One region of the Vogesella sp. XCS3 genome, then DNA from elsewhere that is predicted to be linked to it. Evidence: riboswitches for the same ligand, from Rfam matches in the RefSeq annotation. Region 1 holds a riboswitch; the other holds the start of a gene.
The links. A riboswitch is a leader RNA that binds a small molecule or an ion and turns the genes downstream of it on or off. The one in region 1 is predicted to bind glycine.

Region 1 (12,135 bases):
CAGCGTTCGGCAGCCGCTGCCAAAGAAATCAAGGGCCTGATTGGCGACTCGGTAGAAAAAGTGGAGTCCGGTACCCGTCTGGTAGACGAAGCGGGCCGCACCATGGAAGAGATCGTCTCGTCCATTCGCCGTGTTACCGACATCATGAGCGAAATCTCGGCCGCTTCCATCGAGCAGAGCTCCGGCATCGAGCAAGTCAACCTGGCGGTAAGCCAGATGGACGAGAACACGCAGAAGAATGCCGCGCTGGTTGAAGAGGCTGCCGCGGCTGCCGAATCGCTGGAAGAGCAGGCCTCGAATCTGCGCGATGCCGTGGCTATCTTCAAGCTGGATCAGCTCGGCGCCGTGACACGCAAGCAGGAGCGCAAGCCGCAAGCCAGCGTGCTGGTGCCGCAGCCACCCGCACCCGTGCGTAAAGCGTTGCCCGCCATGAACCACCAGGCCGTACGCCCGGCCGCGACGGATGAAGGCGAGTGGGAGGAGTTCTGAGCACAGCCAGCGATAAGGAAAGCATCTTTGCGCGGGATCTTCATTTCTCCGATGAAGATTTCCGCATCATCCGCGAGTTGCTTTACGACAAAACCGGTATTGCCCTGAGTGCGGTAAAAAACCACATGGCGTACGCCAGGCTGGCCAAACATGTGCGCCGGCTTGGTGTCGCCAACTTTACCGACTACCTGGCCTTGTTGCGCTCGCCCGACGGGGCGCACGAGTGGGAGCATTTCATCAATGCGCTCACCACCAACCTCACATCGTTTTTCCGCGAACAGCACCACTTCGATATCCTGCATCAGCACGCGCAGAAGCACGCCGACCGTGGCGAGGCCTACCGTGTGTGGAGCTCGGCCTCGTCTACCGGCGAAGAGCCCTATTCAATCGCCATGACGCTCGACCCGGCGGTAAGGTCGGGTAATTATCATATCGTTGCGTCGGATATTGATACCAATGTCTTGAAGAAGGCGGCCGGAGGGGTGTACGCTCTCGATAGAATTGCCAAGCTCAGTGACCAGCAGCTCAAGCAGTTCTTTTTGCGCGGGCGCGGTCAGAACGAAGGCATGGTCAAGGTCAAGTCGGGCCTGATGCGCAATATGGAATTCCGCCAGATCAATCTGGTTGATCGCAGCTGGCCACAGCTAGGCATGTTTGACGTAATTTTTTGCCGCAATGTGCTGATCTATTTTGATAAGCCTACGCAAGCCGGGATCCTGGAGCATTTTGCCCAGTACCTGAAACCGCATGGCTTATTACTGCTGGGGCATTCCGAGAATATCCAGCATATAACCGATACCTTTTCGCCCTGCGGCAAGACCGCTTACCGCCTGGCGAGTGGAAAAACACCATGAACCCGGAGCGCAAGATACGCGTGGTCGTAGTTGATGATTCAGCGCTGATACGCGAGTTGCTGGGCAAGATCATCAATGAACAAAGCGATATGGAAGTCGTGGCGTTTGCCCCGGACCCGGTTGCTGCCCGCGAACGTATCCGTGAAACCAACCCGGACGTGATCACCCTTGACGTTGAAATGCCCAAGATGGACGGCCTGGAGTTTCTGCGCCGTCTGATGAGCTTGCGGCCAACCCCGGTGCTGATGATTTCCTCATTGACGGCTAGCGGCTCGGAAACCGCCTTGCGGGCGCTGGAGCTGGGGGCCGTCGACTGCATTGCCAAGCCGCAGCTGGATATCAGCCGTGGCATGCTGGATTACGCCGAGAAAATCTGCGAGAAAATCCGTATGGCGGCCGATGCGCGCGTGCGTTTGCCGGCGCGCTTTATCCAGCGTGACAGTGCCACCGCCCAGCCGCGCATCCCTGCCGCCTCTGCCATCCTGCCCCGCGATGCCATCATCGTGGTGGGGGCATCTACCGGTGGCACCGAGGCCCTGCGCGAGTTCCTGTCTGCCTTGCCCGCTGATACGCCGCCGGTGCTGGTGGTGCAGCATATGCCGGAAAACTTTACCCTGTCTTTTGCGCGCCGCCTGGACCAGTGCTGTGCCATGTCGGTATGTGAAGCTACCGACGGGCAGCCTGTTTTGCCCGGGCACGTCTACATTGCGCCTGGCCATTCCCACCTTAGCCTGCGCAAGGTGGCAAGCGGTTTTGTAACCGAGCTGAGCCAGAGCGAGCCGGTGAACCGCCACCGTCCGGCTGTCGACGTGTTGTTCGACTCTGCAGCCAACCTGTTGGGCAAGCGTGCCGTCGGGGTGATTCTTACCGGTATGGGGCGGGATGGTGCGGCAGGCATGCTGCGCATGCGCGAAGCCGGGGCGTTCAATATCGGCCAGGACCAGGCTTCCTGTGTGGTGTATGGCATGCCGCGGGCTGCTTACGAAATCGGTGCGGTACACGAGGTGGCCTCGCTGGATAAAGTGGCAGAACGGGTGCTGGCCTATCTGGCTGGCAAATCGACGAGGGACGCCGGATGACAATCGCCGGTACGGCTCATCATCGATATTTCGATAAAAGCTTCGGCCGCGCTGCCGCCAAGCTGTTGCCAGGGGAGTACGAAGCCTCCGCAGACGGCTTACTGCTGGTTACCGTGCTGGGGTCCTGTGTCTCGGCCTGTTTGCGTGACCGCAAAACCGGCATTGCCGGCATGAATCACTTCATGCTGCCGGACCAAGGCAGCAGCAATAGCGACCGCCTGATGCCCGCGCGCTTTGGTACCCACGCCATGGAGCTGCTGATTAACGACATGCTCAAGTTGGGCGCCAACCGCAGCACGCTGGAAGCCAAGGTGTTTGGCGGCGGTAATGTGATTGCCGGCATGACCACGGTGAACATCGGCCAGCGCAACGCCGGTTTCGTGCGCGCCTTCCTGGCGCAGGAGAACATCCCTATCGTGGCCGAGGACTTGGGGCTGGATATTGCGCGCAAGATCTACTTTTTTACCGATACCGGCAAGGTGATGGTGAAAAAGATCAACCCGCAACAAACCCTGGTGCAGGAAGAAGAAAGCTACCGCCGCCGTATCGACCGCGATACCGAGCAAAAGCATGGTGGCGATATCGACCTGTTCATCTAGCCCGTCTGGCATGGCAAGCAAAACAAAAGGTTGGCCGCGGCCAACCTTTTTTATGCCTAGCGTTCCAGCAAGGGCAGTTTGCCGTGCTGGGTGGCCCAGTGCTCGTGGTCTGGCAGCGGGGCTTTCTGGCTGCTGATCACCGGCCACTGCGCCGCCAGCTCGGCATTGAGTGCCAGCATATGCGCCTGATCTGCGGGCAGGTCACTGTCGGTGGTGATGGCATCGATAGGGCACTCGGCAATGCATAGCGTGCAGTCGATGCATTCGTCCGGGTCGATAGCCAGAAAGTTGGGCCCTTCGTGAAAGCAGTCCACCGGGCATACCGTCACGCAATCGGTGTATTTGCATTTGATACAGGCTTCGGTTACAACGTGCGTCATGCTGCGGCCCCCGCGCTTGCTTGTTCATCTACTCATTGTTGTCGTCTTTTCCTGCCATGTCAGCCTCGCTTTTTACCGCGCCATACCGTGGCCGTTTTGCCCCCAGTCCTACCGGTCTGTTGCACGCCGGCTCGCTCACCACGGCGGTGGGTAGCTATCTGGAGGCGCATCGCAAGGGTGGCCAGTGGTGGCTGCGCATGGAAGACCTGGACCCGCCACGTGAAATGCCCGGCGCTGCCAGTGCCATCCTGCATACGCTGGAAGCCTTTGGTTTTGAGTGGCAGGGCGAGCTGGTGTGGCAGCATGACCGTCACGACTTGTACCGTGCAGCGCTGGATCAGCTGATCCGCGCCGGCCACGCTTATGGCTGTGCCTGCACGCGCAAGGAAATTGCCGAATCGGGCCTGCGTGGTGTGGATGGCATGGTCTACCCCGGCACTTGCCGCCACGACGTGGCGGCGGGGCGGCAGGCACGGGCGTGGCGTTTGCGCGTGCCCGACGCCGAGCTGGCATTTGAGGACCGGCTGCAGGGGCATTACGCCCAGCAGCTGCAGCGCGATATCGGCGATGTGGTGCTGCTGCGGGCCGACGGTTTCTGGGCTTACCAGCTGGCGGTGGTGGTGGACGACATTGCGCAGGGTATGACCGATATCGTGCGCGGCGCCGACCTGCTGGTATCCACACCGCGCCAGCTGTGGCTGCGCCAGTGTCTGGGCGGCCCGCCGGTGACACATTGCCACCTGCCGGTGATGGTGAATGCGGCGGGCGAGAAACTTTCCAAGCAGACGCTGGCTCCGGCGATTGATGCGGCCAACGTCGCGCAGCAGTTGCGCGATGCGCTGGCACGATTAGGGCACCCGGTGCCAAACCACGTACAGACACGCGACGAGATATGGCAGTGGGCGCGACAAAACTGGCGGCTGGCGCAGGTACCGGTCGGGCCTATCGTCCTGACATAGCCAAAAACCGCTATAATTTTGTGCACAGCAGCAGGGCCTCCTCGTCGGGGCCCTGTTTGTTTTGTGATGCCGTGCAACGCTCTGTGTACGGCATGGCCACGCCCCGAGACAGGGGTGGGCCTGTGGACACCAGCAAAACCCAAGAACAATCAGGACTTTCCATGCAATACCTCATTCCCCGTGCGGCCTGGCCGTGCATTGTTGTTTCCGCTGTTTCCCCTGCCTGTCAAGGAGGCCGCCATGACTAAGGCTGCACCGGGCAAGCTCGGCTTCTGGATGTGTACCGCCCTGGTGGTGGGCAATATGATCGGCTCTGGCGTGTTTCTGCTGCCGGCGTCGCTGGCGCAATACGGTGGCTCGTCGCTGATTGGCTGGACTATTACCTCGCTGGGCGCCATTTGCCTGGCGCTGGTGTTTGCCAAGCTGGCCACGCTGCTGCCACATAAAGCTGGTGGCCCTTACGCCTATATTCACGAAGGCTTTGGCGACTTTGCCGGTTTTCTGATTGCCTGGGGGTACTGGATCGCGCTGTGGGCCGGCAACGCCGCGCTGACCGTGGCTGGTGTCAGCTACCTGGGGGTGTTCTTTCCGGTGCTGAACCAGAGCAACCTGGCCGCCGGTGCCACCGCCATCGGCCTGATCTGGCTGGTGACCTGGATCAACAGCCGCGGCCCGCAAAGCTCGGGCCGCGTGGCGATTGTCACCACGCTGATCAAGCTGTTGCCGCTGGGTGGCGTTACCATCGCCGGTTTGCTGTACCTGAACCCGGACTTCGTGCAATTCAACCCGCAGCACAAGCCGCTGGGCGAGGCGATCCCCGCCACCATGGCGCTGACGCTGTGGGCGTTTCTGGGGCTGGAGTCGGCGTCGGTGCCGGCCGGTGACGTGGATCAGCCGGAGCGCACCATCCCGCGTGCCACCGTGCTGGGCACGCTGATTGCCGCCGGGCTGTACATCCTGAGCACCATTGCGCTGCAGGGGCTAATGCCGGCCAGCCAGTTGGCCGCATCCAGCGCCCCGTTTGCCGACGCTGCCCGCCACCTGTGGGGCAACTGGGCGTATTACGCGGTAGGCCTGGGCGCGGTAGTGTCCTGTTTTGGCGCGCTGAACGGCTGGTGCCTGATGCAGGGCCATATTCCGGCCGCGGCCGCACGCGACCATTTGTTCCCGCGCTTCTTTGTGCGTGAAAACAAGGCCGGTGTGCCTATCGTAGGCTTGCTGTTGTCTACCGTGCTGGTGACCATCCTGCTGGCCAGCAAGTACGCTGGCGGCGACAGTGGCGTGCAGATTTTCGAATTTGTCATCCTGCTGGCTACCGCCACCACGCTGCTGCCGTATGCTTTCTGCGCCATGGCGCTGCTGGCGGTGATGCTGAAGCGCCACCGCCAGTTCACACGCCGCGACTGGTACGCACCGCTGGCGTTTTCGTTTGGCGGTTTCATCTTTGCCATGTGGACCATTTATGGCTCGGGTGCCGAGGTGGTGATGTGGGGCGTGCTGCTGCTGCTGGCCGGCCTGCCTATTTATCTGTGGCAGCTGCGCGAGCGGCTGGTGAAAGGCTAAGCAGGGCAGGGTAGCTTGCGGCCAACATGACAGCAGGCCCGGCGTACACGGTATGCCGGGCCTGGTTTTTTTGCGGCCAACCTTGGCCCTGCTCAGTCCAGCTTGAACGGAATCAGGTGGTTTTCGCCATGTAGCAGACAATGCGCCCCGATATCGTTTGCGCCAGGCATGGCAGTTTCTAGCAGAGGGGCACTCTCCGCCGCGCGGCCAAAAGCCTGGGCCGCGGCCCGTATCACCAGTGATTTTTCCAGCGGCGCCAAGTGTGCGGTAACGTGCTGCAGGGTATCGTGCAGCACGGTGGCGTATGGCCGGCCGGGGCCCGCCAGCCGCGCGGCATGTTCGCTATAGCTTTCCAGATTGGCAAGAATCTCGTCCATCGATAATGACGGCATGGCGTTCTCCTGTATGACCTGTGCCGTCAAACCCTGGTGGGCTGGCAGCGTGATGGCAGAAGGGTAAAAAGCGGGGGCTTGGTCTTGTGCCATGGCCATCTTGTGCGCTTGAGTTGTCCGGTATGTGTTGGCATGGTAAGCCGGGTGCTAATGTTTTTGCCGGCCAAAGGCCGTTGCTGCAAGACATTTGATAGCTATATAGCATAGCGCATTGGCTGTGCCTGTTCATCTGTTCAAAACCCGGCAAACCGCAGCCACAGTGCTGCCAAATCCAGCTTGCCAAGCCACGCTGTGGCAACGATAATGCGCGCATTCCGCAGGAGAGAGCGGTTTGCCCGCAGGGCAGAACCGCCGCCGAAGGCGCAAGTGCACCCGCAATCGCTCAGGCAAAAGGACTGCAAGAATCGGGGTTTTCCCCGCAGAATCTGGAGAGCGGCGCACAGGATGCGCCCACCGAAGGGGCTAACGGCGCAATGCCGGAAAATCTCAGGTGCAGGGACAGAGGGGTGTGAGAAACAGAGGAAACTCACGCTCGGACAAGGACCTGCCATGACAGCCCCGCAACGCACCCCCCTATACGAAGCCCATCTCGCCTCCGGCGCGAAAATGGTCGATTTTGCCGGTTGGGACATGCCCATCCATTACGGCTCGCAGCTGAAAGAGCACGAAATCGTGCGTAGCGACGCCGGCATGTTCGATGTGTCGCACATGACCGTGGTGGACATCACCGGTAGCGACGCCAAGGCCTGGCTGCAAAAGCTGATTGCCAATGACGTGGCCAAGCTGGGTTTCGAGGGCAAGGCGCTGTATTCCGGCATGCTGAACGAACAAGGCGGTGTGGTAGACGATCTGATCGTATACCTCACCGCTTTTGGTTATCGCATGGTCGTTAACGCCGGCACCACCGAAAAAGACCTGGCCTGGATGGACAAGCAGTCCGCCGGTTTCGATGTGAAGCTGCAAGTGCGCCGCGACCTGGCCATGCTGGCCGTGCAAGGCCCTACCGCCATCGACAAGGTGTGCAGCGTGAAGCCGGCGCTAGCCGACGCTATCCGCGCGCTGAAAGTGTTTCAGGGCCTGCCATCCGGCGAGTGGTTCTTTGCCCGCACCGGCTACACCGGGGAAGACGGCCTGGAAATCATGATTCCCGCTACCGAAGCCATCACCTTCTTCAACGAGCTGAAAGACGCCGGCGTGGCGCCTATCGGCCTGGGCGCCCGCGACACGCTGCGCCTGGAAGCCGGCATGAACCTGTACGGCCACGATATGGACGACAGCGTCTCCCCGCTGGAAGCCGGCATGGGCTGGACCATCGCCATGACCGAAGGCCGCGACTTTATCGGCCGCAGCGCGCTGGAAGCGCAAAAAGCCGCCGGCGTGGCCATGAAGCAGGTCGGCCTGGTGCTGGAAGGCCGTGGTGTACTGCGCGAAGGCCAGAAGGTTGTGGTAGACGGTATCGGCGAAGGCATCATCACCAGCGGCACCTTCTCGCCCACCCTCAAGCATTCCATCGCCATCGCCCGTGTACCGGCAGCCACCGGTGCTACCGCCCAGGTAGACCTGCGCGGCACGCTGACCGACGTGCGTGTGGTGAAAATGCCGTTCGTGCGTAACGGCAAGAAAGTTTTTGAATAAGCTGGTGTATAACGACGGGGCGAGCGAGCGCCTGCCCCGTTACACCAACACGACACATTTTTCTGGAGAGAAACGATGAGCAACATTCCTGCCGAACTGAAATACGTATCCAGCCACGAATGGCTGCGCCTGGAAGCCGATGGCTCCGTAACCGTAGGCATTACCGAGCACGCGCAAGAGCTGCTGGGTGACATCGTATTTGTCGAGCTGCCCGCCGTAGGCGCCAACCTGGCTGCCGAAGAGCAAGCCGGCGTGGTGGAATCGGTAAAAGCCGCTTCCGACGTATACGCCCCGATCGCAGGCCAAATCCTGGAAGTGAACGCCGAGCTGGAAGCCAACCCTGAGCTGGCCAACAGCGAGCCGTACGCCGCAGGCTGGTTCTTCAAGATCAAGCCGGCCAACGCTGCTGATCTGGACGGCCTGCTGGACGCCGCTGCCTACGCAGCCGAAATCGGCGCCTGATAAGACAGCCCTGCCATCGCAAGATGGCGGGGCATTTTTTTTTATTAGCCACGGAAACACACGCAAGGACACAAAAATGGCTGGCGGCGCTTGAGGCGAGTGCCACGACCAGGCTGCTACACCTTTGGCGCAGTACGCCCAGCTTTGGGTTACGCCGCAACAGGTTTGAGCTGTTGCCCTACCGGTGTTTTTTCGTGTGTTTTCGTGGCTAATCGATTAGACGGAATCGCAGACATGTCTCTCTCGCAACTCTTCAATCATCAAGAATTCATCGCCCGCCACATCGGCCCGTGCGATACCGAACAGCAGCAGATGCTGGCCGAAATCGGTGCCAGCTCGCTGGAAGACCTGGTGGCGCAAACCGTGCCCGCCGGCATCCGCTTTAACCGTGCGCTGGACCTGCCGGCTGCGCAGCGCGAAGTAGACGCCCTGGCCGACCTGAAAACCGTGGCCAGCAAGAACGTCATCAACAAATCGTTTATCGGTATGGGTTACTACCCGGTGATTACCCCCGGTGTGATCCTGCGTAACGTGCTGGAAAACCCGGGCTGGTACACCGCCTACACCCCGTACCAGGCTGAAATCGCCCAGGGCCGCCTGGAAGCACTGCTGAACTTCCAGCAAATGGTGATCGACCTCACCGGCCTGGATATCGCCAACGCCTCGCTGCTGGACGAAGCCACCGCCGCCGCCGAAGGCATGGCGCTGGCGCGTCGCGCTTCCAAGGTAAAAGGCGACCGCTTCTTTGTAGACAGCCGCGTGCTGCCGCAAACGCTGGACGTGCTGAAAACCCGCGCCGAATACTTCGGTTTCGAGCTGGTGTCGGGCCACCCGGAAGAAGCCGGCAACGGCGACTACTTCGGCGCGCTGTTCCAGTACCCGGGCGAAGCCGGCGACGTGCTGGACCTGACCCCGTACATTGCTGCCGTCAAAGCCAAAGGTGGCGTCGCCATCGTGGCCGCCGACGTGATGGCACTGGTCGCCCTGAAATCGCCAGCCGAAATGGGCGCCGACGTAGCCCTGGGTAACACCCAGCGCTTTGGCGTGCCGATGGGCTTTGGCGGCCCGCACGCGGCCTACTTTGCTTTCCGCGACGACATGAAGCGTTCGGCGCCTGGCCGCATCATCGGCGTGTCCATCGATGCCAAAGGCAAGACCGCGCTGCGCATGGCGCTGCAAACCCGCGAGCAGCACATCCGCCGCGAAAAAGCCAACTCCAACATCTGCACCAGCCAGGTGCTGCTGGCCAATATGGCCGGCATGTACGCCGTGTACCACGGCCCGGCTGGCGTGAAGCGCATTGCCCAGCGCATCCATCGCCTGGCCGCCATTTTCGCCCACGCGGTGAAAGCGGCAGGCGGGAAGCTGAAGTTCGAGCAGTTCTACGACACCGTACAGGTGGAGCTGGGCGCCAATGCGGCCAAGGTATACGCCGCTGCACTGGCTGCCGGTATCAACGTGCGTGACGCCGGTAATGGCGTGCTGGGTGTGGCCTTCCACGAAGCCGCTACCGAAGCCGACCTGGCTCAGCTGATTGAAATCTTCACCGGCAAGGCGGCCGACATCGCTGCGCTGGACGCGGCCGCTGCCGACGCCATTCCGGCCAGCCTGAAACGCGAATCCGCCATCCTCAGCCACCCGGTGTTCAACGAGCACCACAGCGAGCACGAGATGCTGCGCTACCTGAAGAAGCTGGAAAACCGCGACCTGGCGATGAACCACAGCATGATCAGCCTGGGCAGCTGCACCATGAAGCTGAACGCCACCAGCGAAATGATCCCGGTGACCTGGCCCGAGTTTGCCAATATGCACCCGTTCGCCCCGCGCGAGCAGGCTGCCGGCTACCTGGAAATGATCGAAGGCCTGCAGCAGCAGCTGCTGGCCATCACCGGCTTTGACGCCATCTCCATGCAGCCGAACTCCGGCGCGCAGGGCGAATACGCCGGCCTGCTGGCTATCCGCCGCTACCACGCCAGCCGTGGCGATGCGCACCGCACCATCTGCCTGATCCCGCAATCGGCGCACGGTACCAACCCGGCCACCGCACAGATGCTGGGCATGCAGGTTGTCGTGGTGAAAACCGACGACAACGGCAACGTGGACATGGCCGACATGCAGGCCAAGGCCGAGCAGCACGCGGCCAACCTGGGCGCGTTGATGATTACCTACCCGTCCACCCACGGCGTGTTCGAAGAGTCCATCAAGGAAATCTGCGAACTGATCCACGCCAACGGCGGCCAGGTGTACATGGACGGTGCCAACATGAACGCGCAGGTGGGCCTGACTCGTCCGGCCGACATCGGTGCCGACGTGCTGCACATGAACCTGCACAAAACCTTCTGCATCCCGCACGGCGGTGGCGGCCCGGGCATGGGCCCGATTGGCATGAAAGCGCACCTGGCGCCGTTCATGGCCAACCACGTGGTAGCGGAAGTACCGGGTGCCGTGGCCGGCCAGAGCGCGGTATCCGCTGCGCCGTTCGGCTCCGCGTCCATCCTGCCGATCTCCTACATGTATATCCGCATGATGGGCGCAGAGGGTGCCAAGCGTTCTACCGAGATCGCGCTGCTGAACGCCAACTACCTGAAAGACAAGCTGGCTGCTCACTACCCGGTGCTGTACACCGGCAAGAACGGCCGTGTGGCGCACGAGTGCATCATCGACCTGCGCCCGCTGAAAGCCGCTTCCGGCGTAACCGAGGTAGACGTGGCCAAGCGCCTGATGGACTACGGCTTCCACGCGCCGACCATGAGCTTCCCGGTAGCCGGCACGCTGATGATCGAGCCGACCGAGTCCGAGTCCAAGGCCGAGCTGGACCGCTTCATTGCCGCCATGGTGTCCATCCGTCAGGAAATCGACGCGGTGCAGAACGGTGTTTGGCCGAAGGACAACAACCCGCTGTGCAACGCACCGCACAGCAAGGCCGACATCGCTGGCGAGTGGACCCGCCCGTACAGCCGCGAGCAGGCGTTCTTCCCGCTGCCGTACGTGCTGGAAAACAAATTCTGGCCTAGCGTGAACCGTATCGACGACGTATACGGCGACCGCAACCTGGTGTGCAGCTGCCCGTCCATCGACAACTACGAGTAAGCCTTGCCCATGCGGCCAACCTGGCAGGTTGGCCGCAGGCAAAGCAAAACCCCGCCGGTGCAAGCTGGCGGGGTTTTTTGATGGCGGCTGCCAAAACTAGCCGCTGAAGCTGGCCAGCGTTTTGTTGAGGTTTTGCGCTAGCTGCTGCAGGCGGCGGGTTTCGGCTTCTACCTCCAGCGCGCTGTTCAGCGTACGGCGTGCCATATCGGACACCTGGTCGGCGTTGCCGGCAATATCCTGGCTGGCGCTGGCTTGCTCTTGCAGCTCCTGGTGGATCTGCCCCATGGTGTTGACGCTTTCGCGGGTGCGGTCTTCGATCAGCTCGATGGCGTTGCCGGCTTTTTGTGCCTCTTCCGAGCTTTGTGCAACCTGGCGTATGCCTTCTTCCATGGCGTGTACCGCTTGCTGTGCCGAGGTCTGGATACTGGACACCATGGTCTGGATTTCCTGGGTAGCTGTGCTGGTGCGCACCGCCAGGTTGCGTACTTCGTCGGCCACCACGGCAAAACCGCGGCCGGTTTCGCCGGCACGCGCGGCTTCAATGGCCGCATTCAGCGCCAGCATATTGGTTTGCTCGGCAATGCCGGTAATGGCTTCCACTACGCGCCCGATCTGCATGGCGCTGCTTTCCAG
Region 2 (12,135 bases), 1.2 Mb from region 1:
CATCACGTTTACGCGCTCGGCGCTGCGTGCCATTTCGTTGGTGGCCACGCCTTGCTCGGCGGTGGACGAAGTGATTTCGCTCATGCGCGAGGAAATCTCCTCGGCACTGTGCTTGATCTCTTCCACCTTGCAGGCGGCTTCGCGCGACAGGGTCACACCGGAGCTGACTTTCTCGTTGGTGACATCGGCGTGGGTAATGGCTTCGCCGGTGCGACGGATAACGGTATCGATCATCTCGGCAATCTGCACGGTAGCGGTAGCGGTGCGCTCGGCCAGCTTGCGCACCTCGTCGGCCACCACGGCAAAGCCGCGGCCGCTCTCGCCCGCACGGGCCGCCTCGATGGCGGCGTTCAGCGCCAGCAGGTTGGTCTGGTCGGCAATATCGCGGATCACACCGACAATACCCTTGATCTGCTCGGACTGGCCGGACAGGCTGCCCATTACACCGTGCAGGGACGATACCGCGTGCAGGATGGACTGCACTTCGCGCTCCACCTCGGTCATGGCGCGGTGGCTTTCCACCGAGTTGCTACGCGAACGCGACACCAGCGCTTCGGTTTCGCCAACGTGGTCGGCAATGTGGTTGATGCTGACGGTGATTTCTTCGATGGTGGCGGCAGTAGCCGACAGCTCGCTGGACTGCACGCGCGAGTCCTGGGCGATTTGCTCGGCCACGCGGTTCAGGTCGGCGGCGTCGCGCGCCAGGGCGTCGGATTCGTCACGCACGGTGATGAACATCTCGCGCAGCTTGGCCACAAACTGGTTGAACGCTTCGGCAATCTGGCCGACTTCGTCACGGTTGCCTACCGGCAGGGTTTTGGTCAGGTCGCCCTGGCCACTCGCTACCTCTACCATGGCTTTATGCAGCACGTTCAGCGGCGCCAGCATTTTGGCCACACCGGCGTAGGCCAGGATACCCGCCAGCACCAAGGCTGCCACAGCCAGGCCGGCCATCACGGAAAGCAGCTGCTTCACCGGTGCCAGTGCAGCCGCCTTCGGCACCACCACGCCAAACAGCCAGCTGGTTTTCGGTACCGGGTACAGCGCTACCAGGTCGGTAACGCCATCCTGCTCTACCTCCTGGATCTGGCCATCCTTGCCCAGTGCGCCCAAGTCAAAGCCTGGCATTACTTCGCCAATTTTCTTCAGGCCGGAATCTTTCTGCGGGTGGGCAATCACGTCGCCTTCGGCAGTAACCAGGAAGGCAAAACCGTCACCTGGCAGCTTGGCCGCGGTCACTTCTTGCACCACACGCGCCAGGGTTACGTCACCCCCCGCTACCGCTACCAGGTTGCCACCATCCTTGCGCGCCTGGGCAAAGGTAATGATGGGGCGTTTGGTGGCGGCATCGATGTACGGCGGCGAGGCAATCGGGCCTGCTGCGTCTTTGGCAGCCAGGTACCAAGGGCGCACGGTAGGGTCGTAGCCCGGTGGCACTGGCGACCCGCCAGTGAACTGGGTCATGGTTTTATCCGGCTGGCCGACATACATATCGTCAAAGCCACCGGCATCGCGTGCCTGATCCAGCATCGGCTTGAGCTCGCCCGTACCGAAGCGCGGCAACACCGAGCCCACGATTTTCTGGCGGCTATCTACCCATTCGCTGACAAAGCTAACCTTGTTGTCAGCAGCCATCTTGATTTCGTTCTGGATTTCTTGTTCCAGTGCCGAGCTCATTTTCAGGTACGCCACGGTACAGAACACCACGGACAGCGTGGTGAGTACCAGCAGGACAAAGATCATCAAGCGCGTGCGTAGTGTCATGATTCGAGCTTCCCCTGAATGTCTATTGATATGTTTTTTCGGACTGCGCGATGGTACTACCAAGCACGCCAGCCAGCTTCCCCAGGCACCACAAAACAATTTGCATACAAAATACTGTCGAAATGGCACGTGATCATGCCAAAGTGAGCCGGATACAAAACGTTTCTCTCTCACTTGTAAGCATTTTCATTGAATTTATGCGCCAAGAGGGGGACTTTGGCCAACGAAATCTTTAAACCTTGGTGTGCCCTTTTGTTTGTTAGCCAAATATTTCAATACATACAAGTTTTTTTAAGTTATCCATAAATGCAAATGTCAATAACTGCACAAGAAACAGTCAAGGGCTAGTGCATGGATTGTTGCAATAAAGCTATAGCGTGCCGCACCTTGGCCGGCAGCACATCGCGGCGCGGCGTTACCGCGTAGACCGGCAGGGCCGGTGCCTGCCAGTCTGGCAGCAGCTGCACCAGCAAACCTGCTTGCAGCTGGGCACGCACTTCCGGCTCGGGCTGCATGGCGATACCCAGCCCATCCAGTGCAAAGGCGCGTGCCGACAACATGCTGTTGCTGGCGATGCGGCAGCGCAGCCGCAATATTTCCACCTCGCCCTCCCGCTGCAAACGCAAAGGTGTCAGGCCGTGTTCCTGCTCCAGCCCTATCCAGTCGTGCTGGTACAGCTGGCCCGGCTGCAGTGGCGTGCCGCGCGCCGCCAGATAGGCCGGCGCCGCCACCAGTACAAACGGCCAATCGGCCAGATGGCGCGCCACCAGCGTGGAATCCGGCTGGTTACCGGCGCGCAGCGCCAGGTCGATGCGGTGCTGTACCAGGTCTATCATCTCGTCCTGAAAAAACAGGCGCAGGCTCAAACCAGGGTTGGCCGCCAGCAGTGGCGCCAGCGCCTGCCCCAGCACCCCGCCGGCAAAACCGCTGGGGGCGGCAATACGCAGCTCGCCCACCGGCTCGTCACGCAGCGCCGCCATTTGTACGTTGGCCTCATTTGCTGCGGCCAACATGGCGGCGCAGCTGCGGTAAAACACGCTGCCGGCTTCGGTGAGCGTGAGCTTGCGGGTAGTGCGGTGCAGCAGCGCCACCTGGTGCTGCTGCTCCAGCCGCCGTACGTGCTGGCTCACCGCCGATGCGGTCATGCCCAGCTCACGCCCGGCTGCATTCATCGAACCCTGCTCGATCACCGCGGCAAAGACTGCCATGCTGCGTAGCGCTTCCATCGTGAACCTCAGCTTAACAATGATTGAATTCCATAACGGATTATCAGCCACAGGCGCGTGATCTACCATGCAGTTATTCCCCTACCCCACCCGAAAGGACACAGCATGAACATCGCACTCATCGGCGCCAGCGGTTTTGTCGGCCAAGCTCTGCAACAGGAACTGCTGGCCCGCGGCCACCACGTTACCGCCCTGGTCAGCCGCCCGGAACGCGTTGCCGCTGCGGCCAACCTTACCGTCAAGGCCAGCAACGCCTACGACGCCGACACCATCGCCCGTGACGTAGCCGGCCACGACGTAGTGATCAGCGCCTTCAACCCGGGCTGGGACAAAGCCGACATCCGCACACTCTTCCTGCAAGGCCACGATGCCATCGTGGCGGGCACCAAGGCCGCCGGCGTGGCGCGTTTCATCGAAGTGGGCGGCGCGGGCAGCCTGTACGTGGCACCGGGCCTGCAGCTGATCGACACCCCGCACTTCCCGGCCGAATACAAGGAAGGCGCCGAAGGCGCACGCCAGGCACTGAACAAGCTGCAAGACGAAACCGTGCTGGACTGGGTATTCGTGTCGCCGCCAGCTTTGCTGGCACCGGGCGAGCGCAGCGGCCAGTACCAGCTGGGTGCCAACGACCTGCTGATGGACGGCGAAGCCCCGGCCGGCATCAGCGTGGCCGATCTGGCGGTGGCCATCGTCGATGAAGCCGAGCAGGCACGTCACCATCGCCAGCGCTTTACCGTGGCGGCAGCCAAATGAAGCGCCTGTTAACCGCCACCCTGTTGGCCGCAAGCCTGGCCAGCACCGCCCTGCCCGCGCTGGCCGGCCCGCGCGAGGACGCCAACAAGGCACTGGTGCTGGCTTTTTACGACGCCGCCTTCGGCAAACTGGACGCCGAGCAAGCAGCCACCTACCTAGCACCCGGCTACATCCAGCACAACCCGGAGGTGGCCAACGGCGTTGCGCCGCTGCAAGACTACGTGCGCTGGATCCGCGCCAATAACCCGCAAAGCCGCGCCAGCATCAAGCGCGTGCTGGCCGACGGTGACCTGGTGATGCTGCACGTGCACAGCCAGGACAAGCCAGGCGAGCTGGGCGTGGCTGTGGTGGACATCTTCCGCGTGCAGGACGGCAAGATTGCCGAGCACTGGGACGTGATCCAGCCAGTGCCGGCCAAAGACGCTAACGGCAACGGCATGTTCTAGCCAGCCGGCAAAACGCCCGCTACGCCGCCCTGCTTGCCCTGCGCAAGGGGCGGCGTTTTGCTGCGTTTGCACATCGATAGTTTCATCTCACGCATTGACAGTGGCACTCGCCGTCTTCTAGATTCTGCAAGCCACGCCGGTTGACAGGTGCCATACCTGCCCCGGCCGCAACCACAGGAGAGACTGCCCTTGCGGCAGCGCCGAAGGGGAATCGCCCCAGAAACTCTCAGGCAAAAGAACTGTGGACGCGAGGCACTCTGGAGAGAAGGTTGGCCGCAAAGCCGCCTCGCCGAAGGACACCCGGTACGCAATCGCGCGCCGCAATATCTCAGGCACAAGGGACAGAGGGGGCATCGTCCGGCATGGCCGGGCGGGTGCCCTCGCCTTTGTGCCAGCCATGCCCCTGCCCGCCCATGCCGTTACGCGGCACCCTGGGCACCCCGCCAAAGAGCCATGCACACGGCTGCCGCTGCAGCCAGACACGACATGGAGACAGATATGTTCACGCAAGACATGCAGATTGCCGGCTTCGACGACGCACTGTGGGCCGCCATCCAGGCCGAAAACCAGCGCCAACAAGACCACATCGAGCTGATTGCCTCGGAAAACTACACCAGCCCGCGCGTGATGCAGGCGCAAGGCACCCAGCTCACCAACAAGTACGCCGAGGGCTACCCCGGCAAGCGCTACTACGGCGGCTGCGAGCACGTGGACGTGGTGGAACAGCTGGCCATCGACCGCGCCTGCCAGCTGTTTGGTGCACAGTATGCCAACGTGCAGCCGCACTCCGGCAGCCAGGCCAACGCCGCGGTGTATATGGCGCTGCTGCAGCCGGGTGACACCATCCTGGGCATGAGCCTGGCACACGGCGGCCACCTTACCCACGGCGCCAGCGTCAATTTTTCCGGCAAGATCTACAAGGCTGTGCAGTACGGCATCAACACGGAAAGCGGCGCCATTGATTACGACGAAGTGCAACGGCTGGCCACCGAACACCAGCCAAAAATGCTGGTAGCTGGCTTCTCCGCCTACTCGCTGGTGGTGGACTGGGCGCGCATGCGCCAGATTGCCGACAGCGTTGGCGCCTGGCTGTTTGTAGACATGGCGCACGTGGCCGGCCTGGTGGCCGCCGGGCTCTACCCCAGCCCGCTGCCGCACGCCCATGTGGTAACTACCACCACCCACAAGACGCTGCGCGGCCCGCGCGGCGGCCTGATCCTGGCGGCCAACCCGGACGAAGCCTTGGTGAAAAAGCTGCAGTCGCTGGTTTTCCCCGGCATTCAGGGCGGCCCGCTGATGCACGTGATCGCCGCCAAGGCGGTGGCCTTTCTGGAGGCGCTGCAACCCGAATTCAAAACCTACCAGCAGCAGGTACTGGATAACGCCCGCACCATGGTGGCGGTGTTCCGCCAGCGCGGCTATACCGTGGTATCGGGCAAGACTGACGACCACCTGTTCCTGCTGAGCCTGATCGACAAAGGCCTCACCGGCAAGGCCGCCGACGCGGCGCTGGGCGCGGCCTGCATTACCGTCAACAAGAACGCGGTGCCGAACGACCCGCAAAGCCCGTTTGTCACCAGCGGTATCCGCATTGGCACCCCGGCCATCACCAGCCGCGGTTTCGGCAGCGCCGAAGCCGGCCAGGTAGCGCACTGGGTATGCGATATCCTGGACGATATCGATAACGCAGACGTTGCCCCGCGCGTACGCCGCCAGGTGGCCGAGCTATGCGCGGCCTTCCCTGTGTATCGTTAAAACGCACTGCAGCATCGGTAGTGCACACAGCGGCGGCATTGCTCAGTACAATGCCGCCGCTGCCCCGGCAGCACCTGCACACCACGGCCCACACAGCCGGACAGACAACACCCGGGGCGCTACCCGCGCCCGCACCATAAAAAGAGAAGCAGCATGGCTATCAGCGTATTCGACCTCTTCAAGATCGGCATTGGCCCGTCCAGCTCCCACACCGTTGGCCCGATGCGTGCCGCCCGCCAGTTTGTGGCGCGGCTGGAAAAAGACGGCCTGCTGGCCACCACCGCCAGCGTAAAAGCCGAAATGTTCGGCTCGCTGGGCGCCACCGGCAAAGGCCACGGCACCGATACGGCCGTGCTGCTGGGCTTGCAGGGCGAATACCCTGACCTGGTCGACACCGACGCGGTAGACGGCATGCTGGCCGCCATCCGTGCCGACAAGGCCATCCGCCTGTTGGGCAGCCACGTGGTGCCTTTTGTCGAAGGCGAACACCTGATCCTGCACAAGCGCAAGGCGCTGCCCTACCACCCCAACGGCATGATCTTCGAAGCGTTTGCGGCCAACGGCGATAGCCTGTCCAAGCGCGCCTACTACTCGGTGGGCGGCGGCTTCGTGGTGGACGAAGCGGCCATCGACGCCGGCTTCACCCCGCCCGGCGTCACCGAGCTGAAGCACCCGTTCAAGACCGGTGCCGAGCTGCTGGCGCTGTGCCAGCGCCACGGCAAGTCCATCAGCCAGATCATGCTGGAAAACGAGCTGGCCTGGCGCAGCGAAGATGAAGTGCGCGCCGGCCTGCTGAACATCTGGCAAGTCATGCAAAGCTGCGTGAAGCGCGGCTGCGAGCGCGAGGGCATTCTGCCCGGCGGCATGAAGGTAAAACGCCGCGCCGCCGACATGTACCAGAAGCTGCTGGCCTCGCCGGAAGCCGCGCTGCGCGACCCGCTCACCGTGATGGACTGGGTCAACCTGTACGCGCTGGCGGTAAACGAAGAAAACGCCGCCGGTGGCCGCGTGGTCACCGCGCCGACCAACGGCGCGGCCGGCATCATCCCGGCGGTGATGCACTACTACGCCCGTTTCATTCCAGGTGCCAACGACGACGGTATCGTGCGCTTTTTGCTGACCGCTGGCGCTATCGGCATCCTGTTCAAGCTGAACGCGTCGATCTCCGGCGCCGAAGTGGGCTGCCAGGGCGAGGTGGGCTCGGCCTGTTCCATGGCAGCAGGCGGCCTGGCAGAAGTGCTGGGCGGCACGCCGGAGCAAGTGGAAAACGCCGCCGAAATCGGCATGGAGCACAACTTGGGCCTGACCTGCGACCCGGTAGGCGGCCTGGTACAGGTACCGTGCATCGAGCGCAACGCCATGGCGTCGATCAAGGCGATCAACGCCGCGCGCATGGCGCTGCGTGGCGACGGCCAGCACTTTGTATCGCTGGACCGCGTGATCAAGACCATGCGCGACACCGGCCGCGACATGAGCACCAAGTACAAGGAAACCGCACGCGGCGGCCTGGCGATCAATGTGATCGAGGTGCCGGTGAATATTGTGGAGTGCTAAAGACTTTTATCGTTTGAAGATTGTGATTACGGCACCCGCAGCCCGTTGGCGCGAGCCGTACAAAAGCATAGCCCCCAGGTTTTAAGCCGCCGATTTGTTTGAGCCGCGTGACGTTAGCACGCGGCGAGTTCGGCGGTGCCTGGGGGCTGTGCTTTTGGGCGGGGTTTCGAGCAGCCCCGAGTCGCCTTTTCTTTGGGTACTTTCTTTTGGCGACGCAAAAGAAAGTACCCCGTCCGCCGGGCGGAACCGGCAATGCAAAACACAATCCGCGCAGCGGATTCAATACAGGATGACCGTAGAGACCAATATGGCGCGGCCTATCCCCTGCCAAGCTTGTACCTAAGTCACCCTCAGGCAAAGCGCGCCGGCGAGTACGGCTCGGGGTCGGTAAACGGCTTCTCGCCCAGCATCATCTCGGCCAGCAGGCGGCCGGAAACCGGCCCCAGCGTCAGCCCCAGATGGCTGTGGCCAAAGCAGAACCACAAACCTGGGTGACGCGGCGCGGCGCCGATCACCGGGCGCATGTCCGGCAGACACGGGCGGCAGCCCACCCATGGCTGGGCGTCCACTCGCTCCCCCAGCGGGAACAGGCCCTGCGCCAGCGCTTCGGCTTGCGCCAGCTGGTTTGGCGTGGGCGGTGCGTCGCGGCGTGCCAGCTCCACCCCGGTAGCCAGGCGCAAGCCACGCGCCATCGGCGCCACCAGAAAGCTGTTTTCCATGTCTACCACGGTGCGCTGCAAGCCGGGGCCGCGCGCATGGTAGTGCATGTGGTAGCCGCGTTTCACCTGTAGCGGGATGCGGTAGCCCAGCGGCGTGTACAGGTCGTCCGACCACGGCCCCAGCGCCAGCACCACTTCGCGTGCCTGGTACACACCCGCGTCGGTATGTACCTGCCAGCCGTTGCCGGCCTGGCGCAAGCCCTGCACCGCGCATTGTTTCAATACCCCGCCCAGCGTCTGGAAGTAGGCCGCGTAGCCGCGCACCAGCGCGCCGGGGTCGCGGATGCTGTGCGGGTCGTGCCAGTGAATCGCCCCGCTAAAGCCCTGCCCCAGCCCCGGCTCGGCCTGACGCAGCGCCACCGCGTCCAGCACGCTTACGCCCAGGCCGTATTCGCGGGCGATACGCTGCGCATTGGCCGCTTCGTCAAAAAATGCAGCCTCGCCGCGCCACGCCTCCAGCAGGCCTTCGCTGCGGCGCAGCTCGGTCACACCGGCGGCGCGAATCCAGGCGTCGTGCTCGGGCAGGCAGGCTTCCAGCAAGGGCAGCATGGCGCGGCCGGTAGCGGCCAACCGTGCCGGTGCCGACTCGCGCCAGTACTGCCACAGCCAGCCGGCGTAGGATGGCAGCGTGGCCGGGTGGTAGCGCACGTCGGGCGAGCGGTTGGCCGCCAGGCGCAGCACCGACGACAGCTGGCGCGGAAAACCGTACGGTATCACCGCCGCCCGCTCCAGCAGGCCGGCGTTGCCGTGGCTGGTTTCTTCACCAGGCGCGCGCCTGTCCAGCAGCCATACCTGACGGCCACGTTGCTGCAGGGCCAGGGCGGCCGATACGCCGACCATGCCGGCACCCAGTACGATTACATCTGCATCCATGCTGCTTGTTGCCTTCCTGCTGCCGCGCCAGGGTTGGCCGCGGCGATAGTCAAACGATGCGGCCAACCCTGGCGCACCGGCGCCCGGCGGCTAGCCGGGCGGGTAAAAACCTACTTGGCGATAATGTCGCGCTTGAAATACTTTTGCGACAGGCGGCTCAGGGTGCCGTCCTGCTTGAGTGCGGTAATGGCCTTGTCCAGCTCGGCCTTCAGCGGGTCGCCCTTGCGTACGCCAAAGCCGGTGCCCTCGCCCAGGGTGGCAAAGTCACTCAGCACCTTGCCCTTGAACTCGAAAGCCTTGCCCTGCGGCTTGTCCAGAAAGCCTTCCTGCGCATTCTGCCCTTCCTGAACCGAGGCATCCAGGCGGCCGGCGGCCAGGTCCAGATAGATCTGGCTCTGGTCGCGGTAGGCCACGACCTTCACGCCTTCACGCTCCCAGTGCTTGCGCACAAAGTCTTCCTGCGTGGCGCCCTGCAGCACGCCGACGGTCTTGCCCTTCAGCGCAGCCACGGTGGGCTGCAGCTTGCTGTCACGCCGCGCCACCATCTGGATGGGCACGATGTAGATCGGCACGGTGAAATCAATCGATTCGCGGCGCTTGGCGGTAATGTTCATCGCCGAGTTGATTACCTCGAACTTGCGCGCTTTCAGCCCCGGAATCAGCCCCTCGAACGAGGTTTCCACATAGCTGCACTTGGCGGCCATGCGTTCGCAGATGGCGTTGCCGATCTCGATGTCGAAGCCCACCAGCTTGCCGTCGGGCAGCTTGCTTTCAAACGGGGCGTAAAACGGCTCCAGCCCCATGCGGACGGCCTGGCCACCGGCCAGCGCAGGGCCGGCCAGCAAAGCGATGAGGGGTAGCAGATAGCGGCTGGCAGTGCGGGTTTTGCTCATGATGATTTCTCCTGGCGGGGTCCGGCCCGGCGGGTGCCGGTAGCGGGTGGCGGCTCGTCTTGGCCGCTTGCCGGCAAGAATAGATAAAATTTCCATCATGGACAATTTTTTTCTTCATCGCTAAGCTAGGGGCATTGCCATTCGCCACGCCATGACACCATGCACGCTATCAATCACCACGCCGCCCCGCTTGTCCTGACCGCCGACGCCATCCGCCCGCACCTGCCGCAGCTGCCGGTACGCGAGGTGCTGCTGCAATTGTTCACCGCACTGGGCCAGGGCCAGGCGGTGCAGCCACCGCAAACGCTGACACTGTTTCCGGGCGACACCGGCGACGTCATCACCTATCAGGGTGTGCTGGCCAGCCAGCAGCTGTTTGGCGCCAAGCTGTCGCCGTATATCGTGACTGGCGGCAAGCCGCTGGTAACCGCCTGGACCAGCCTGTTCTCGATGCACACCGGCCAGCCACTGCTGTTCTGCGACGCCAGCCTGCTCACGGTAGAGCGCACTGCCGGCACCACCGCACTAGCAGTAGCGCTGCTGGCGCGCCCGGACAGCCAGCAGCTCGCGCTAATCGGCTGCGGCGCTGTCGGCCAGGCCCACTTGCGCCACGTGCTGGCGCTACGGCCGTGGACGCGCATCCGCGTGTTTGCCCCTGGCCTGGCAGCAGACAGCGCCCTGCAGGCACAGCTGCTGGCGATGGATGCCCGCATCGAACTGGCCACCTCGGCCGAAGACGCTGCCGCCGATGCCGACGTAATCATGCTGTGTACCTCAGCAGGCAGCCCGGTGCTGGACGTGGGCGCGCTGCGCCGCCCGGCGCTGATTACCTCGATCAGCACCAACGCGCCCCAGGCGCACGAGATCGCACCGGCGCTGCTACCGCAGCTGGACGTGTACTGCGACCACCGCGACAGCACCCCTAGCCGCGCCGGCGAAATGGTGTTGGCCGCACGCGACCACCAGTGGCAGGCCGATGCCATCCGTGGCGACCTGGCCGAGCTGGTGACCGAACGCTGCCCGCGCCCGGACTACCAGCGCCACGTGTTCTTCCGTTCCATCGGCATGGGCCTGCAGGACATCGCCATCGCCCACGCCCTGCTGCAACGCGTGCAGCAGGCCAACTAGGGTATCGATAAAAGGTTGGCCGCACTTGTGGCCAACCTTGCGCTACGGCACTATGCCGTCTCTGCCCGGAACCCATGCCCATGAGCCAAGCTGCCCACGCTACCGACCTGCTTCTATCCCGCTACGCCCACCTGGCCGACAGCATTGCCAAGCTGTTTTTCCCCTACGCCGAGGTGGTGATCCACGACCTGGCCGAGCAGCGCGTGCGCTACCTGGCCAATAACCTGTCGCGGCGCGAAATCGGTGACGAATCCGGGCTGGAAGAGATCGAGCGCACCATTGAAGACCGCTTTGTCGGCCCTTACGAAAAGCTGAACTGGGACGGCCGCCGCATGCGCTGCGTCAGCAGCGTACTGTTTGACGATAACGGCCAGGCGCTGGGCGTGATGTGCATCAACTTCAACATCGCGGTGTTCGAGGACATGCACGGCATGCTGGGCATGCTGCTCAAAGGCGCAGGGCTGGTAGAACAGCCGGCCGAGCTGTTCCGTGACGACTGGCAGGAACGCATCAATACCTTCATGCACGGCTGGCTGCAGCAGCGCCAGCTGGCGCTGAATGGCCTCGCGCGCGAGCAGCGGCGCGAGCTGGTGGCGGCGCTGTACGCCGAAGGCGCTTTCCAGGGCAAGAGCGCCACCCATTACATCGCCAACGTGCTGAGCCTGGGCCGCGCCACCGTGTACAAGTACCTGAAAGAATTGAAGGAAGGTGGTCTCTAAGACCAAGTGCAACAGGACTAATGTTTCACAGCTTGTCGTGATTCAATCACGGCATCCAAATGTTCTGGTAAATCCCTCAATCGGCATCTTGAAACCCAGCTCCGCACGTAGCCGAGGGTTCAGCCCCAGTGCGATCACATCCAACTCTTGTAATGACCCAGCCCTTTCTGCACAGGTCAGGCTGCTAATTGATACGCCATCACTGGCGTCTTCATCCCCAAAGCCTGGTGCGGGCGTCGGTGGTTGTAAAACCCGATCCAGTCTGCAACAACCCAGCTGGCGTGCGCCAGGTTTTCAAAGCGGTG

Region 2: linked by a shared signal. The riboswitch ahead of glyA (serine hydroxymethyltransferase) and the one ahead of gcvT (glycine cleavage system aminomethyltransferase GcvT) in region 1 are both predicted to bind glycine.

Annotation. Positions count from the first base shown of each region.
Region 1 is NZ_CP085530.1:1,651,405-1,663,539, reverse strand. It holds gene LCH97_RS18855 (methyl-accepting chemotaxis protein) at 1-489, shown strand, start outside; gene LCH97_RS07880 (CheR family methyltransferase) at 474-1,343, shown strand; gene LCH97_RS07875 (chemotaxis response regulator protein-glutamate methylesterase) at 1,340-2,422, shown strand; gene cheD (chemoreceptor glutamine deamidase CheD) at 2,419-3,021, shown strand; gene fdxA (ferredoxin FdxA) at 3,078-3,401, opposite strand; gene gluQRS (tRNA glutamyl-Q(34) synthetase GluQRS) at 3,458-4,360, shown strand; gene LCH97_RS07855 (amino acid permease) at 4,601-5,923, shown strand; gene LCH97_RS07850 (hypothetical protein) at 6,016-6,408, opposite strand; glycine riboswitch at 6,623-6,723, shown strand; glycine riboswitch at 6,731-6,827, shown strand; gene gcvT (glycine cleavage system aminomethyltransferase GcvT) at 6,865-7,950, shown strand; gene gcvH (glycine cleavage system protein GcvH) at 8,026-8,412, shown strand; gene gcvP (aminomethyl-transferring glycine dehydrogenase) at 8,647-11,502, shown strand; gene LCH97_RS07830 (methyl-accepting chemotaxis protein) at 11,599-12,135, opposite strand, start outside.
Region 2 is NZ_CP085530.1:447,366-459,500, reverse strand. It holds gene LCH97_RS02015 (methyl-accepting chemotaxis protein) at 1-1,764, opposite strand, end outside; gene LCH97_RS02010 (LysR family transcriptional regulator) at 2,109-2,972, opposite strand; gene LCH97_RS02005 (NAD(P)-dependent oxidoreductase) at 3,096-3,743, shown strand; gene LCH97_RS02000 (nuclear transport factor 2 family protein) at 3,740-4,189, shown strand; glycine riboswitch at 4,354-4,441, shown strand; glycine riboswitch at 4,443-4,538, shown strand; gene glyA (serine hydroxymethyltransferase) at 4,688-5,944, shown strand; gene LCH97_RS01990 (L-serine ammonia-lyase) at 6,098-7,498, shown strand; gene LCH97_RS01985 (FAD-binding oxidoreductase) at 7,849-9,090, opposite strand; gene LCH97_RS01980 (transporter substrate-binding domain-containing protein) at 9,201-9,983, opposite strand; gene LCH97_RS01975 (ornithine cyclodeaminase family protein) at 10,143-11,111, shown strand; gene LCH97_RS01970 (transcriptional regulator) at 11,192-11,830, shown strand; gene LCH97_RS18825 (transposase) at 12,007-12,135, opposite strand, start outside; gene LCH97_RS01960 (hypothetical protein) at 12,125-12,135, opposite strand, start outside.